2 regions of the Streptomyces sp. NPDC020379 genome follow, and region 2 is predicted to be linked to the other one. Evidence: riboswitches for the same ligand, from Rfam matches in the RefSeq annotation. Region 2 holds a riboswitch; the other holds the start of a gene.
What was found. A riboswitch is a leader RNA that binds a small molecule or an ion and turns the genes downstream of it on or off. The one in region 2 is predicted to bind S-adenosylmethionine.

Region 1: it holds a riboswitch for S-adenosylmethionine, as region 2 does, so the genes downstream of both, ACH427_RS01465 (aminotransferase class V-fold PLP-dependent enzyme) here and thrC (threonine synthase) in region 2, are expected to answer to the same signal.

Annotation. Positions count from the first base shown of each region.
Region 1 covers NZ_JBIRVR010000001.1:313,610-320,151, reverse strand. The annotation lists gene ACH427_RS01485 (c-type cytochrome) at 1-272, shown strand, start outside; gene ACH427_RS01480 (Rieske 2Fe-2S domain-containing protein) at 269-1,327, shown strand; gene ACH427_RS01475 (cytochrome b N-terminal domain-containing protein) at 1,324-2,973, shown strand; gene trpD (anthranilate phosphoribosyltransferase) at 3,139-4,203, shown strand; SAM riboswitch class IV at 4,336-4,452, shown strand; gene ACH427_RS01465 (aminotransferase class V-fold PLP-dependent enzyme) at 4,643-6,010, shown strand; gene ACH427_RS01460 (Lrp/AsnC family transcriptional regulator) at 6,105-6,386, opposite strand; gene ACH427_RS01455 (rhomboid family intramembrane serine protease) at 6,397-6,542, opposite strand, start outside.
Region 2 covers NZ_JBIRVR010000003.1:242,949-249,490, reverse strand. The annotation lists gene ACH427_RS05915 (trehalose-6-phosphate synthase) at 1-39, opposite strand, end outside; gene ACH427_RS05910 (glucosyl-3-phosphoglycerate synthase) at 198-1,145, opposite strand; SAM riboswitch class I at 1,309-1,446, shown strand; gene thrC (threonine synthase) at 1,464-2,747, shown strand; gene ACH427_RS05900 (MoaD/ThiS family protein) at 2,802-3,077, shown strand; gene ACH427_RS05895 (cold-shock protein) at 3,516-3,719, shown strand; gene groL (chaperonin GroEL) at 4,205-5,827, shown strand; gene ACH427_RS05885 (PTS transporter subunit EIIC) at 5,846-6,542, opposite strand, start outside.

The sequences.
Region 1 (6,542 bases), on a different contig from region 2:
TCAACCCGAAGCACATCTACGAGGCCATGCAGACCGGCCCGCAGAACATGCCTTCCTTCCCCGACACCACGATGACGGAGAAGAACAAGAAGGACGTCATCGCGTACCTCGACACGGTCAACAGCAGCAAGTCGGAGAGCCCGGGCGGCCTCGAACTCGGTGGCCTCGGCCCCGTCAGCGAGGGCCTGTTCGCGTGGATCTTCGGCCTGGGCGCGCTGATCGCCGTCGCCATCTGGGTTGCCGCCCGGACCGCAAAGGCCAAGAAGTCATGAGTAGCCAAGACATTCCAGAAGAGCACCTGCCGAGCGCGCAGGGCCACACAACCACCGGTGCCGTGACCGAGCCCGCCGGCGACCCGTTCGCCGACCCGGGCCTGCCGCCGCACGAGCACCGCGTCCAGGACATCGACGAGCGGGCCGCCAAGCGCTCCGAGCGCGCGGTCGCCTTCCTGTTCCTGCTGTCGATGGTGGCCACGGTCGGGTTCATCGCCTCGTACGTGTCCATCCCGGTCCACAAGAACATCTACGTCTTCCCGATCGGCCACATCAGCGCGCTGAACTTCGCGCTGGGCCTCACCCTGGGCGTGGCGCTGTTCTGCATCGGCGCGGGCGCGGTCCACTGGGCCCGCACCCTGATGTCCGACGTGGAGGTCGCCGACGACCGGCACGCCATCGCCGCCGAGCCCGAGGTCAAGGCCAAGGTCCTGGCGGACTTCGCGGCCGGTGCCGAGGAGTCGGCGTTCGGCCGCCGCAAGCTGATCCGCAACACCATGTTCGGCGCGCTGGCCCTGGTGCCGCTCTCCGGTGTGATGCTGCTCCGCGACCTCGGTCCGCTGCCGGGCACCAAGCTCCGCAAGACCGCCTGGTCCGAGGGCAAGATGCTGATCAACCAGAACACGAATCAGCCGCTGCGCCCCGAGGACATCCAGGTCGGGTCCCTCACCTTCGCCATGCCCGAGGGCATGAAGGAGGAGGACCACGACTTCCAGCAGAAGATCGCCAAGGCGGCCCTGATGATCGTCCGGCTCCGTCCGGAGAACATCAAGGACAAGAAGGAACTCGACTGGTCGGCGGACGGTATCGTCGCCTTCTCCAAGATCTGCACGCACGTCGGCTGCCCGATCAGCCTCTACGAGCAGCAGACGCACCACGTGCTCTGCCCGTGTCACCAGTCCACCTTCGACCTGTCCGACGGCGGACGGGTGATCTTCGGTCCGGCCGGGCACGCTCTGCCGCAGCTGCGGATCAAGGTCAATGACAAGGGCTACCTCGAGGCGATGGGCGACTTCGCCGAGCCCGTCGGTCCTGCCTTCTGGGAGCGCGGATGAGTACTTCAACGACCGATGCCTACGGCGCCGACGCGCAGGGCAGGCGCAAGGCGCCCGCCGGCGAGCGGGTGGCCGACTGGGCCGACGGCCGACTGGGCGTCTACAGCCTGGCCAAGGCCAACCTGCGCAAGATCTTCCCGGACCACTGGTCCTTCATGCTGGGCGAGGTCTGCCTCTACAGCTTCCTGATCATCATCCTCACGGGTGTGTATCTGACGCTGTTCTTCCACCCGAGCATGGAAGAGACCGTCTACCACGGTCCCTACGTCCCCATGCAGGGCATGCGGATGTCGGAGGCGTTCGCCTCCACGCTGAACATCAGCTTCGACGTCCGTGGCGGTCTGCTGGTCCGGCAGATCCACCACTGGGCCGCGCTGGTCTTCCTCGCGGGCATGTTCGTCCACATGATGCGCGTCTTCTTCACGGGCGCGTTCCGCAAGCCGCGTGAGATCAACTGGCTGTTCGGCTTCCTGCTGTTCGTGCTGGGCATGTTCACCGGCTTCACCGGTTACTCCCTGCCGGACGACCTGCTGTCCGGCACCGGTGTGCGGTTCATGGAAGGCGCGATCCTCTCCTTCCCGATCGTCGGCACGTACATGTCGATGTTCCTGTTCGGCGGCGAGTTCCCGGGCGCGGACTTCGTGCCGCGGTTCTTCTCGATCCACGTCCTGCTGCTGCCGGGCATCATGCTCGGCCTGGTCGTGGCCCACATAATCCTTGTGGCGTACCACAAGCACACGCAGTTCCCCGGCCCCGGCCGGACGAACAAGAACGTCGTCGGCCTGCCGCTGATGCCGGTCTACATGGCCAAGGCCGGAGGCTTCTTCTTCCTGGTCTTCGGTGTGATCGCGGCCATCGCCGCGCTCGCCTCGATCAACCCGATCTGGGCCATCGGCCCGTACCGGCCGGACCAGGTGTCCACCGGCGCCCAGCCCGACTGGTACATGGGGTTCGCCGAGGGTCTGATCCGTGTCATGCCGGGCTGGGAGATCAACTTCTGGGGTCACACGCTCGTCCTGGGTGTGTTCATCCCGATGATGGTCTTCCCCGTGGTCCTGGGTGCCATCGCCGTCTACCCGTTCATCGAGTCCTGGGTCACCGGCGACAAGCGTGAGCACCACCTGCTGGACCGTCCGCGCAACGCCCCGACGCGCACCGCGTTCGGTGTCGCGTGGATCACCGCGTACTTCGTGATGCTCATCGGCGGTGGAAACGACCTGTGGGCCACCCACTTCCACCTCTCGATCAACGCCATCACCTGGTTCGTCCGCATCGGCTTCTTCGTCCTTCCGGTCCTGGCCTTCATCGCCACCCGCCGGATGTGCATGGGCCTCCAGCGCCGCGACAGGGACAAGGTGCTGCACGGCCGCGAGTCGGGCATCATCAAGCGCCTGCCGCACGGTGAGTTCGTCGAGGTCCACGAGCCGCTCTCGCAGGAGCAGCTGCACACCCTCACGGCGCACGAGCAGCCCAAGCCGCTCGAGCTCACGCCCGAGGTCGACGAGAACGGTGTCGAGCGCAAGGCCGGCGCCACGCAGAAGCTCCGTGTGAAGCTCTCCAAGGGCTTCTACGGCGAGGGGACGCACATTCCCAAGGCGACCGCGGAGGAGTTCCAGGAGATCACCAGCGGCCACGGCCACCACTGATCCGCCTCGCACCGGCCCCGGCCGGTCAGTGATCGCTGATCGCCACAGCAAGAGCCCCGTCCAGCGCGTGGACGGGGCTCTTCGCTGTTCCCGGGCCTGGATAGGCTGGGCGGGCAGAGCCCCGGACGGCCGCGGCTCTCCGACCGACCACCAGGAGTGTGGACCATGAACGTTGTGACCCCGGCAGGCGGCGACAGCGCGGTGGCACCCTCCTGGCCGGGTCTGCTGAACACCCTGCTGAGCGGGTCGGACCTCGGCGCGGACGACACCGCCTGGGCCATGGACCGGATCATGCGCGGGATGGCCACCGACGCCCAGATCGCCGGGTTCGCGGTCGCGTTGCGGGCCAAGGGCGAGACCGTCGCCGAGATCTCCGGTCTGGTGCGCGCGATGTACTCGCACGCCAATCTCATCGACGTGCCCGGCCCGAGCGTGGACATCGTGGGGACCGGCGGCGACGGCGCCAAGACCGTCAACATCTCGACCATGGCCTCGATCGTCGTCGCCGGCACGGGCGTGAAGGTCGTCAAGCACGGCAACCGCGCGGCGTCCTCCTCCAGCGGTGCCTCGGACGTCCTGGAGAAGCTGGGCGTCAATCTGGACCTGACGCCGCGGCGGGTGGTGGAGGTCGCCGAGGAGGCGGGCATCACCTTCTGCTTCGCGGTGAAGTTCCACCCCTCGCTGCGCTATGTGGCGGCCGCGCGGCGCGAGTTGGGCATCCGCACCACCTTCAACGTGCTGGGACCGCTCACCAACCCCGCGCAGGTGCGCGCCCAGGCGACCGGTGTCGCCGACGCCCGCATGGCCCCGATCCTCGCCGGCGTGCTCGCCGAGCGCGGCTCCTCGGCGCTGGTCTTCCGCGGGGACGACGGGCTGGACGAGCTGACCACGACCGCGACCTCACGGGTCTGGGTCGTCCGCGACGGCCAGGTCCGGGAACAGCCCTTCGACCCGCGGGACGTGGGCATCCCGCTGGTTCCCGTCGAGGCGCTCAAGGGCGCCGACGCGTCGTACAACGCCGATGTCGCCCGCCGTCTGCTGGCCGGCGAGACCGGCCCCGCCCGGGACGCGGTGCTGCTGAACGCGGCCGCGGCGCTGGTGGCGCTGGACCCGACGGACGCGCCGCTCACCGAGCAGATCGCGGCCGGCATCGCCCGCGCCGCCGAGTCGGTCGACTCCGGGGCGGCGAAGCGGGCCCTGGACCGCTGGGTGGCCGCGAGCAACGCGTAGCGCGCCTTTGGTCCGGGGCGCGGTGATCCCGTGCCCCGGACCGGAGTTCGGCCGTCCGCGGGCGGTGGGGCCGGTGTCCGTGATGCGGACGCCCTTTCCGCCCGACGATCAGTTGTGCCATACTCGCCGCCAGGTCACGAGTGACAGCGACACGGCCCCGGCCCGCTGTCCGGCAACCCTCCTTCCGTGGCGGGGTGCCCCGGGTGATGACCAGGTCGCAGGCAATGAGGTCTGCGGCAAGCGCGGATCCCTCGCCAGGGATCCTGGTTGTCGAGGGAGATCCTCCATGATTCAGCGAATGCGATAGGGCCGAAGGCCCGTTTCCCCCGCGCCCCGCCACGGCACCGCCGTGCGCCGGGTCGCCCTTTCCGCACACCGCAGAGGTCTCTCGCGGGTGCGTGTACACCGCCATTCCGCCTTGTACCCGGGAGAATTCGCCATGTCCGCATGCCCTGTCACCGTCGAGCCCGCCGTCGGCACCGCCCTCCTGCCCGTCCTCGGCCACGACGTCCGCGTCCCGCTCGTCACCGGAGGCGAGGTGACCTACGCGGCCCTGGACTACGCGGCGAGCGCCCCGGCGCTCCAGCGGGTGTGGGACGACGTCGCGGCGTACGCCCCGTACTACGGCAGCGTGCACCGCGGGGCGGGCTATCTCTCGCAGCTGTCGACCGACCTCTTCGAGAACAGCCGGGCGGAGATCGCCGCGTTCCTCGGCTGCCGCGCCGGTGACCAGGTCGTCTTCACCCGCTCGACCACCGACTCGCTCAACCTCCTCGCGACCGTGCTCCCGCGGGGCACCCGGGTGTTCGTCTTCGAGTCCGAGCACCACGCCGCCCTGCTGCCCTGGGAGCGGCGCGCGGACGTCACCGTCACCTACCTCGACGCGCCCCGCTGCCCGCGCCAGGCGGTCGAGATCCTGGAGCGCGCCCTCGCGGACCGCGAGCCCTACGGCCCCGCTCTGGTCTGCGTGACGGGCGCGTCGAACGTGACCGGCGAGCTGTGGCCCGTACGGGAGTTGACGGCCGCCGCCCACGCGCACGGTGCCCGGATCGTCGTGGACGCGGCGCAACTGGTGCCGCACCACCCGGTGGACCTCACGGAGCTGGACGCCGACTGGATCGCCTTCTCCGGGCACAAGCTGTACGCGCCGTTCGGCGCCGGGGTGCTGGCCGGACGGCCGGACTGGCTGCGGGACGCGGAGCCGTACCTCGCGGGCGGCGGCGCCAGCCGCGCGGTGACGCGGGGCGCCGGGGGCGGCGTGGACGTCGAGTGGCACGACACCGTCGCCCGGCACGAGGCCGGCTCGCCCAACGTCATCGGTGCCTACGCCATCGCGTCGGCCTGCAAGGCGCTCCGCGAGGCGGGCTTCGACCGGCTCGTCGAGCGGGAGCGGCAGCTCGTCGCGGCCGTCCGCGAGGGCCTCGCCAAGGTGCCGGGCGTCCGCGTGCTGTCGCTCTTCGGCGACGGCGAAGGGGAGGTCCAGCGCGTCGGCGTCCTCTCCTTCGTCGTCGACGGCTGGAACAGCTCGCACTTCGCGGCGGCGCTGTCCGCGGAGTACGGCATCGGGGTGCGCGACGGGCTGTTCTGCGCCCACCCGCTGGTGCGCACGCTGCTCGGCGGCGCGGGGGACGCGCCCGGCGAGTGCGGCGCGCCGGAGGGGCAGTCCCTCAACGCGGTGCGGGTGAGCTTCGGGGCGGGGACGCCGGACGAGCACGTGGAGCGGTTCGTGCGGGCGGTGGGGGAGCTGGTGCGCGAGGGCGCGCGGTGGTCCTACAGGACGGAGAACGGCCGTTGCGTACCGGCGTGACGGTCGCGCGCACGGGGGCGGGTCCGCGGTTCCCCGCGCCACTCGCGGGGCGCGATCGCGGGCCCGCCCCTCGCTCGACAGCCCCGCCGCAGGGCTACGCCTCCAGCCCGATCGCGAACGCCGCCTCCAGGTCGTGCTGGGAGTACGTGCGGAAGGCGATGTGGGTCTCCGTGGAGGCGACGCCCGGGACCTTGCTGATGCGGCCCGGGATGACGTCCGCCAGGTCGTCGTGGCGGGCCACGCGCACCATGGCGATCAGATCCTGCGCGCCGGTCACCGAATAGACCTCGCTGACGCCCTCCAGCGCGGCGATCTGCTCCGCGATCTCGGGAATCCGGTCGACGTCGGTCTTGATGAGCACGATCGAGGTGATCACGGCTGGGCTCCTATCGGGGGCCGGGGGGTGGGTCCCCGGGGGCTCGCGGCCCGTCGCCGGACGCGGCCGCTCTCTTCACTCTAGCCGCACACCTGTACCGGGCCCACGCGTACAGGAAGCCCAGCGAGAAGCCCAGCACATGGGCGAGGTAGGCCA
Region 2 (6,542 bases):
TGCGGTGTGCGTGTGCGGTTGCATGTGCTCAACGACCATGTGGCCAGCCTTGCCTGGCCGCCGGTCGTTCAAACGTTTGTCGGGGCCGGGGTGCGGGTGCGGACGGGCTGGCGCCTGCGGCGGGCTTGTTCCCCAGCCCCGCCCCTCCCCGCACATCAGACGCAGCCGGGAAGGGGCGGGGCTGGGAAAAAGGCCCCCTACGCCGCGTCCCGTGCCGCGTATTCCGGGATTTCCCGCATCGGCGGCCGCTCCTCCGTGTCCACCGCGTACGTCCGAGGGACGAATCCCTCGGACGTACGCTCGAACTGGGTCAGGGACGGCCGCACCAGGTGGCCGCGGGCCAGGCGCAGCTGTGCCGTGCGGTAGATGGCCGCGGCCATCCGGCCCAGCGCGCGGCCGTCCTGGTGGCGGTGGACGCGGACGCCCACGTCGACCTGGGCCAGGGCGTCCAGGCCGACGGTGTGGAGGGCGTCGACCAGGAGGCCCAGTTCCACGCCGTAGCCCACGGGGAACGGCAGGCGTTCCAGGAGCGAGCGGCGGGCCGCGTACTCGCCGCCCAGGGGCTGGACGAAGCCCGCCAGCTGCGGCCAGTGCAGGTTGAGCAGGGGTCGGGCCACCAGCTCGGTCACCCGGCCGCCCTGCCCGGCCACTTCGCCGAGCGGGCGGTCGTACATCGCCTTCACGAACGCGATGCCCGGGTCGGTCAGCAGCGGGCCGACGGTGCCGGAGACGAAGTCCGCGGAGAAGTCGCGCAGATCGGCGTCGACGAAGCAGACCACGTCCCCGCGCGTCACCAGCAGCGACCGCCACAGCACCTCGCCCTTGCCGGGCAGGGCGGGCAGTCGCGGGAGCACCGAGTCGCGGTGCACCACGCGCGCGCCGGCCGCGGCGGCGACCTCGGCCGTGCGGTCGGTGGAGCCGGAGTCGAGCACCACCAGCTCGTCGACCAGCGGCACCGCGTCCGTCATCAGTTCGCGCCGGATCGTGGCGACGATGTCGCCGACGGTCGCCTCCTCGTCCAGCGCGGGGAGCACCACGCTGATGGTGGTGCCCTTCTCCCGTTTGGCCGCGAGCAGCTGGTCGAGCGGACGGTCTCCGACGGACCAGGACCGCCGGCCCAGCCAGCGCTCCACCTCTTCCAGCACGTGAACGACTCCTTCGCTCCGGTGTTGTCCTGTGACGCATCTCGCGGAACGGACGACCTGCTCGGGTGTCCGTGCCTTCGGTTACAGTCTGAACAACGCGGAACGCCGTCGTATGTCGGGGTCACCGCGCGCACAAACGCCTGGGCAGTGCCCAGTGCCATACCGCTCATCCAGAGGGGCAGAGGGACACGGCCCGTTGAAGCCCCGGCAACCCTCCCGCCGGTCTCGCAAGCGCGAGGCTCCCGGTGGGGAAGGTGCCAATTCCGTCTCGTGGCGAGGTTCGCCGCGAGGAAGATGAGGAGAAAGGGCCTCGCCTCCATGGCTGTGCAGTCTGTCGAAAGCTCAACCACTTCTGTCGCGCTCGGTCCCGCCGTCGCCCTCTCGTGCCGTGAGTGCGGGGAGCGGTTCGACCTCGGTCCCATCTTCGCCTGCGCCGCCTGTTTCGGCCCGCTCGAAGTCGCGTACGACCTCCCCACCGGCGATCCCGAGGCCCTGCGCCGCCGCATCGAGGCCGGTCCCGACAACATCTGGCGCTACGCCCCGCTGCTGCCCGTACCCGAGAACGTGGCGGAGAAGCCCAGCCTCAACCCCGGCTTCACCAAGCTCGTCAAGGCCGACAACCTCGCCCGCGAGCTGGGCGTCACCGGCGGGCTGTACGTCAAGGACGACTCCGGCAACCCCACGCACTCCTTCAAGGACCGCGTCGTCGCCATCGCGGTCGAGGCGGCGCGCGCCTTCGGCTTCACCACGCTCTCCTGCTCCTCGACCGGCAACCTCGCCGGCGCGGTCGGTGCCGCCGCGGCCCGCGCGGGTTTCAAGTCCTGTGTCTTCATCCCGCACGACCTGGAGGCCGGCAAGGTCGTCATGGCCGCGGTCTACGGCGGCGACCTGGTGGGCATCGAGGGCACCTACGACGACGTGAACCGCTTCTGCTCCGAGCTGATCGGCGACCCGCTCGGCGAGGGCTGGGGCTTTGTCAACGTCAACCTCCGCCCGTACTACGGCGAGGGCTCCAAGACCCTCGCGTACGAGATCTGCGAGCAGCTGGGCTGGCGCCTGCCGGACCAGATCGTGATCCCCATCGCCTCCGGCTCCCAGCTCACGAAGATCGACAAGGGGCTGAAGGAGCTGATCGCGCTGGGCCTGGTCGAGGACCGGCCGTACCGGATCTTCGGCGCGCAGGCGGCGGGCTGCTCGCCGGTCTCCCGCGCGTTCAAGGACGGCCACGACGTGGTGCGGCCGGTGAAGCCGGACACGATCGCGAAGTCCCTCGCCATCGGCAACCCCGCCGACGGGCCGTATGTGCTCGACATCGCCCGGCGGACGGGCGGTGCCGTGGAGGACGTGGACGACGCGGAGATCGTCGACGCGATCCGGCTGCTGGCCCGGACGGAGGGGATCTTCGCGGAGACCGCGGGCGGGGTGACGGTGGGCGTCACCCGCAAGCTCATCGAGCGCGGGGTGCTCGACCCCGCGCTGACGACGGTCGTGCTCAACACCGGCGACGGGCTCAAGACGCTGGACGCCGTGGCGGCCGGGCCGTCCGCGACCATCCGGCCGTCCCTGGAGGCGTTCCGCACCGCCGGGCTCGCCACCGGCTGATGTCCCCACCCGACCATTCACCGGACACCGGAATACCGGAAAGGCAGGACCCCCATGAGCATCTCCGTTCGCATCCCCACCATCCTCCGCACCTACACCGGCGGTGTCGCCGAAGTCCCGGCCGAGGGGGCGACGCTCGCCGAGGTGATCGGCGATCTGGAGAAGAACCACCCCGGCATCGCCGCCCGCGTCCTCGACGACGCGGGGAAGCTGCGCCGGTTCGTGAACGTGTATGTCAATGACGACGACGTGCGCTTCGAGCAGGGGCTTTCGACGCCCACGCCCGACGGCGCCGGGGTGTCGATCATCCCCGCCGTCGCCGGCGGCTGAGCTTTACGCAAGCTTCCTGCGAAAGGTCCCCTGAATCGCCCCGGCCGTGAAACGGACGGGGCGATTCCGTCTGTTGAGCGCGATACAGTTGGGGCGATCCCCCTCCGGCGTCAGTGCCGAACGCATATGAGAACCCGTCAAGTTGTGCGCGAACTGTGTGCGCGAATTGTCGGGTTGCTTGCGCTATGCCCGGCCCGACTTGCCCTGGATCCACCGGAGTTCGCCGCATTTCGGCAATCAGCCGCGCCGGGAATTCTCGTCCGAGTGACCTGTTGCAGACGGCATCCGTGCAGATACATTCAGCCGCGGTCGACGCGTTCCGGCGCACACCACCGGGATTTCCCCTGCCACCGGCTGGGGAGAAGTTCCGGAGGTGAGGTCTGACCCGGGTCCGCGAAGTGCGGTCCTGCGCAAGGGCCAGTAATAGGGGAGTTAGGCATGGCTCAGGGCACCGTCAAGTGGTTCAACGCGGAGAAGGGGTACGGCTTCATCGCGGTCGACGGTGGTGCGGATGTATTCGTCCACTACAGCGCGATCCAGATGGACGGCTACCGCACCCTCGAGGAGGGTCAGCGAGTGGAGTTCGAGATCTCGCAGGGCCAGAAGGGGCCGCAGGCGGACATGGTCAAGCTCGCCGTCTGATCTCGGCGCATCGACCACCGGCTCACTCAGCTCGCCGAGGGGCCCGTACCCGCGCACCGGGGTACGGGCCCTTCGTGTGCCCTCGCGCGCGTATGTGTGCGCGTACGCGCGCGTTCCGTGTGTACCCGGAAGTCACGCCGTAGGGGCGCCCTTCTGTGGAGGCGCTCGCGCCCCCGGGCTTCGTCCGGGGGTGCCCCCGGTGCCACTAACGGTGCGCTCATGAACGGATCGCTTGCGCCCCCAGACTTCGTCCGGGGGTGCCCCCGGTGCCACTAACGGTGCGCTCATGAACGGATCGCTTGCACTCTGGGGGGTCGAGTGCTAATCATTGGCGTTAGCACTCTCCGAGTGAGAGTGACAGATTTGGACCGTCGGTGAGGTCCATCAGCCGGGTGGGGCAAGGAACCGCCAGGCCGGTGAGCCGTCCGTCGCGGGCGCCAGCGCGGTCCGGAGAAATCCACCCCGTCCTGGGAGGACCACTTCACATGGCCAAGATCATCGCGTTCGACGAGGAGGCACGGCGCGGTCTCGAGCGCGGGATGAACCAGCTCGCCGACGCCGTCAAGGTCACCCTCGGCCCCAAGGGCCGCAACGTCGTCCTCGAGAAGAAGTGGGGCGCCCCCACGATCACCAACGATGGTGTGTCCATCGCCAAGGAGATCGAGCTCGAGGACCCGTACGAGAAGATCGGCGCCGAGCTGGTCAAGGAGGTCGCGAAGAAGACGGACGACGTCGCCGGTGACGGCACGACGACCGCGACCGTCCTGGCCCAGGCGCTGGTCCGCGAGGGCCTGCGCAACGTCGCCGCGGGCGCCAACCCGATGGCCCTCAAGCGCGGCATCGAGAAGGCCGTCGAGGCCGTCTCCGGTGCGCTGCTCGAGCAGGCCAAGGACGTGGAGACCAAGGAGCAGATCGCCTCCACCGCCTCCATCTCCGCCGCCGACACCCAGATCGGCGAGCTCATCGCCGAGGCGATGGACAAGGTCGGCAAGGAAGGCGTCATCACCGTCGAGGAGTCCCAGACCTTCGGTCTGGAGCTGGAGCTCACCGAGGGTATGCGCTTCGACAAGGGCTACATCTCGGCGTACTTCGCCACCGACATGGAGCGTATGGAGGCGTCCCTGGACGACCCGTACATCCTGATCGTCAACTCGAAGATCGGCTCGGTCAAGGACCTGCTGCCGCTCCTCGAGAAGGTCATGCAGTCCGGCAAGCCGCTGCTGATCATCGCCGAGGACGTCGAGGGCGAGGCCCTGTCGACCCTGGTCGTCAACAAGATCCGTGGCACCTTCAAGTCCGTCGCCGTCAAGGCCCCGGGCTTCGGTGACCGCCGCAAGGCCATGCTCGGCGACATCGCCATCCTCACCGGTGGCACCGTCATCTCCGAGGAGGTCGGCCTCAAGCTGGAGAACGCCGGTCTCGACCTGCTCGGCCGCGCCCGCAAGGTCGTCATCACCAAGGACGAGACGACCATCGTCGACGGTGCCGGTGACAGCGACCAGGTCCAGGGCCGCGTCAACCAGATCCGCGCCGAGATCGAGAACAGCGACTCGGACTACGACCGCGAGAAGCTCCAGGAGCGCCTCGCGAAGCTGGCCGGCGGCGTGGCCGTCATCAAGGCCGGTGCCGCGACCGAGGTCGAGCTCAAGGAGCGCAAGCACCGCATCGAGGACGCCGTCCGCAACGCGAAGGCGGCCGTCGAGGAGGGCATCGTCGCCGGTGGTGGCGTGGCCCTGCTCCAGGCTTCCGCGGTCTTCGAGAAGCTCGAGCTCGAGGGCGACGAGGCCACCGGCGCCAACGCCGTGCGCCTGGCCCTGGAGGCCCCGCTGAAGCAGATCGCCGTCAACGGTGGTCTCGAGGGCGGCGTCGTCGTGGAGAAGGTCCGCAACCTCACGGTCGGCCACGGTCTGAACGCCGCGACCGGCGAGTACGTCGACATGATCGCCGAGGGCATCATCGACCCGGCGAAGGTCACGCGTTCCGCCCTGCAGAACGCCGCGTCCATCGCCGCGCTGTTCCTGACCACCGAGGCCGTCATCGCCGACAAGCCGGAGAAGGCCGCCGCGGCCGCTCCGGGCGGCATGCCGGGCGGTGACATGGACTTCTGAGCCGACTCCTCCCGCCGCTCACCGGCTTCTGTCCGGTGAGCGGGGAACGGCTCGCGTCCTGCCGAGGGCGGCACCCCGTGATGGGGTGCCGCCCTCGGGCGTTCGCGCGTTCAGCTCCGCGAGCGCCGCCTTGCCGAAGCCGAAGAGGTACGTCGCCACGAACCCCGCCACGTATCCCACCAGCAGCCCCAGCGCGTAGACCGCCGCCGTCCGGCCGAGGCCGTGGTTGCCCTTCAGCAGGGGGAAGAGGGCCCAGCCCGACGGGCCGATGGCCGTGGTGCCGACCTTGGTGCCCAGCTGGTTGAGCAGGCCCACGAAGCCGCCGCCGAACGCGCCGCCCACGCACGCCGTGACGAACGGCCGCCCCAGCGGCAGCGAGACGCCGTAGATCAGCGGCTCGCCGATGCCCAGGAAGCCGGCCGGCAGCGCGGAGCGGATCGTGCCGCGCACCGAGAGATTGCGCCGGAGCCGGACGTAGACCGCGAGGGCCGCCCCCACCTGGCCCGCGCCCGCCATCGCCAGGATCGGCAGCAGGACGGTGTAGCCCTCCTGCTGGATCAGCGTCGTATGGACGGGGATCAGCGCCTGGTGCAGGCCCAGCATCACCAGCGGCAGGAACAGCCCGCCCAGCACGAAGCCCGCGCCCGCGCCGCCGTTGGCCAGCAGCCAGTCCGCCCACCGCCCGACGGCCGCGGCCGCCTTCCCGGCCGCGTAC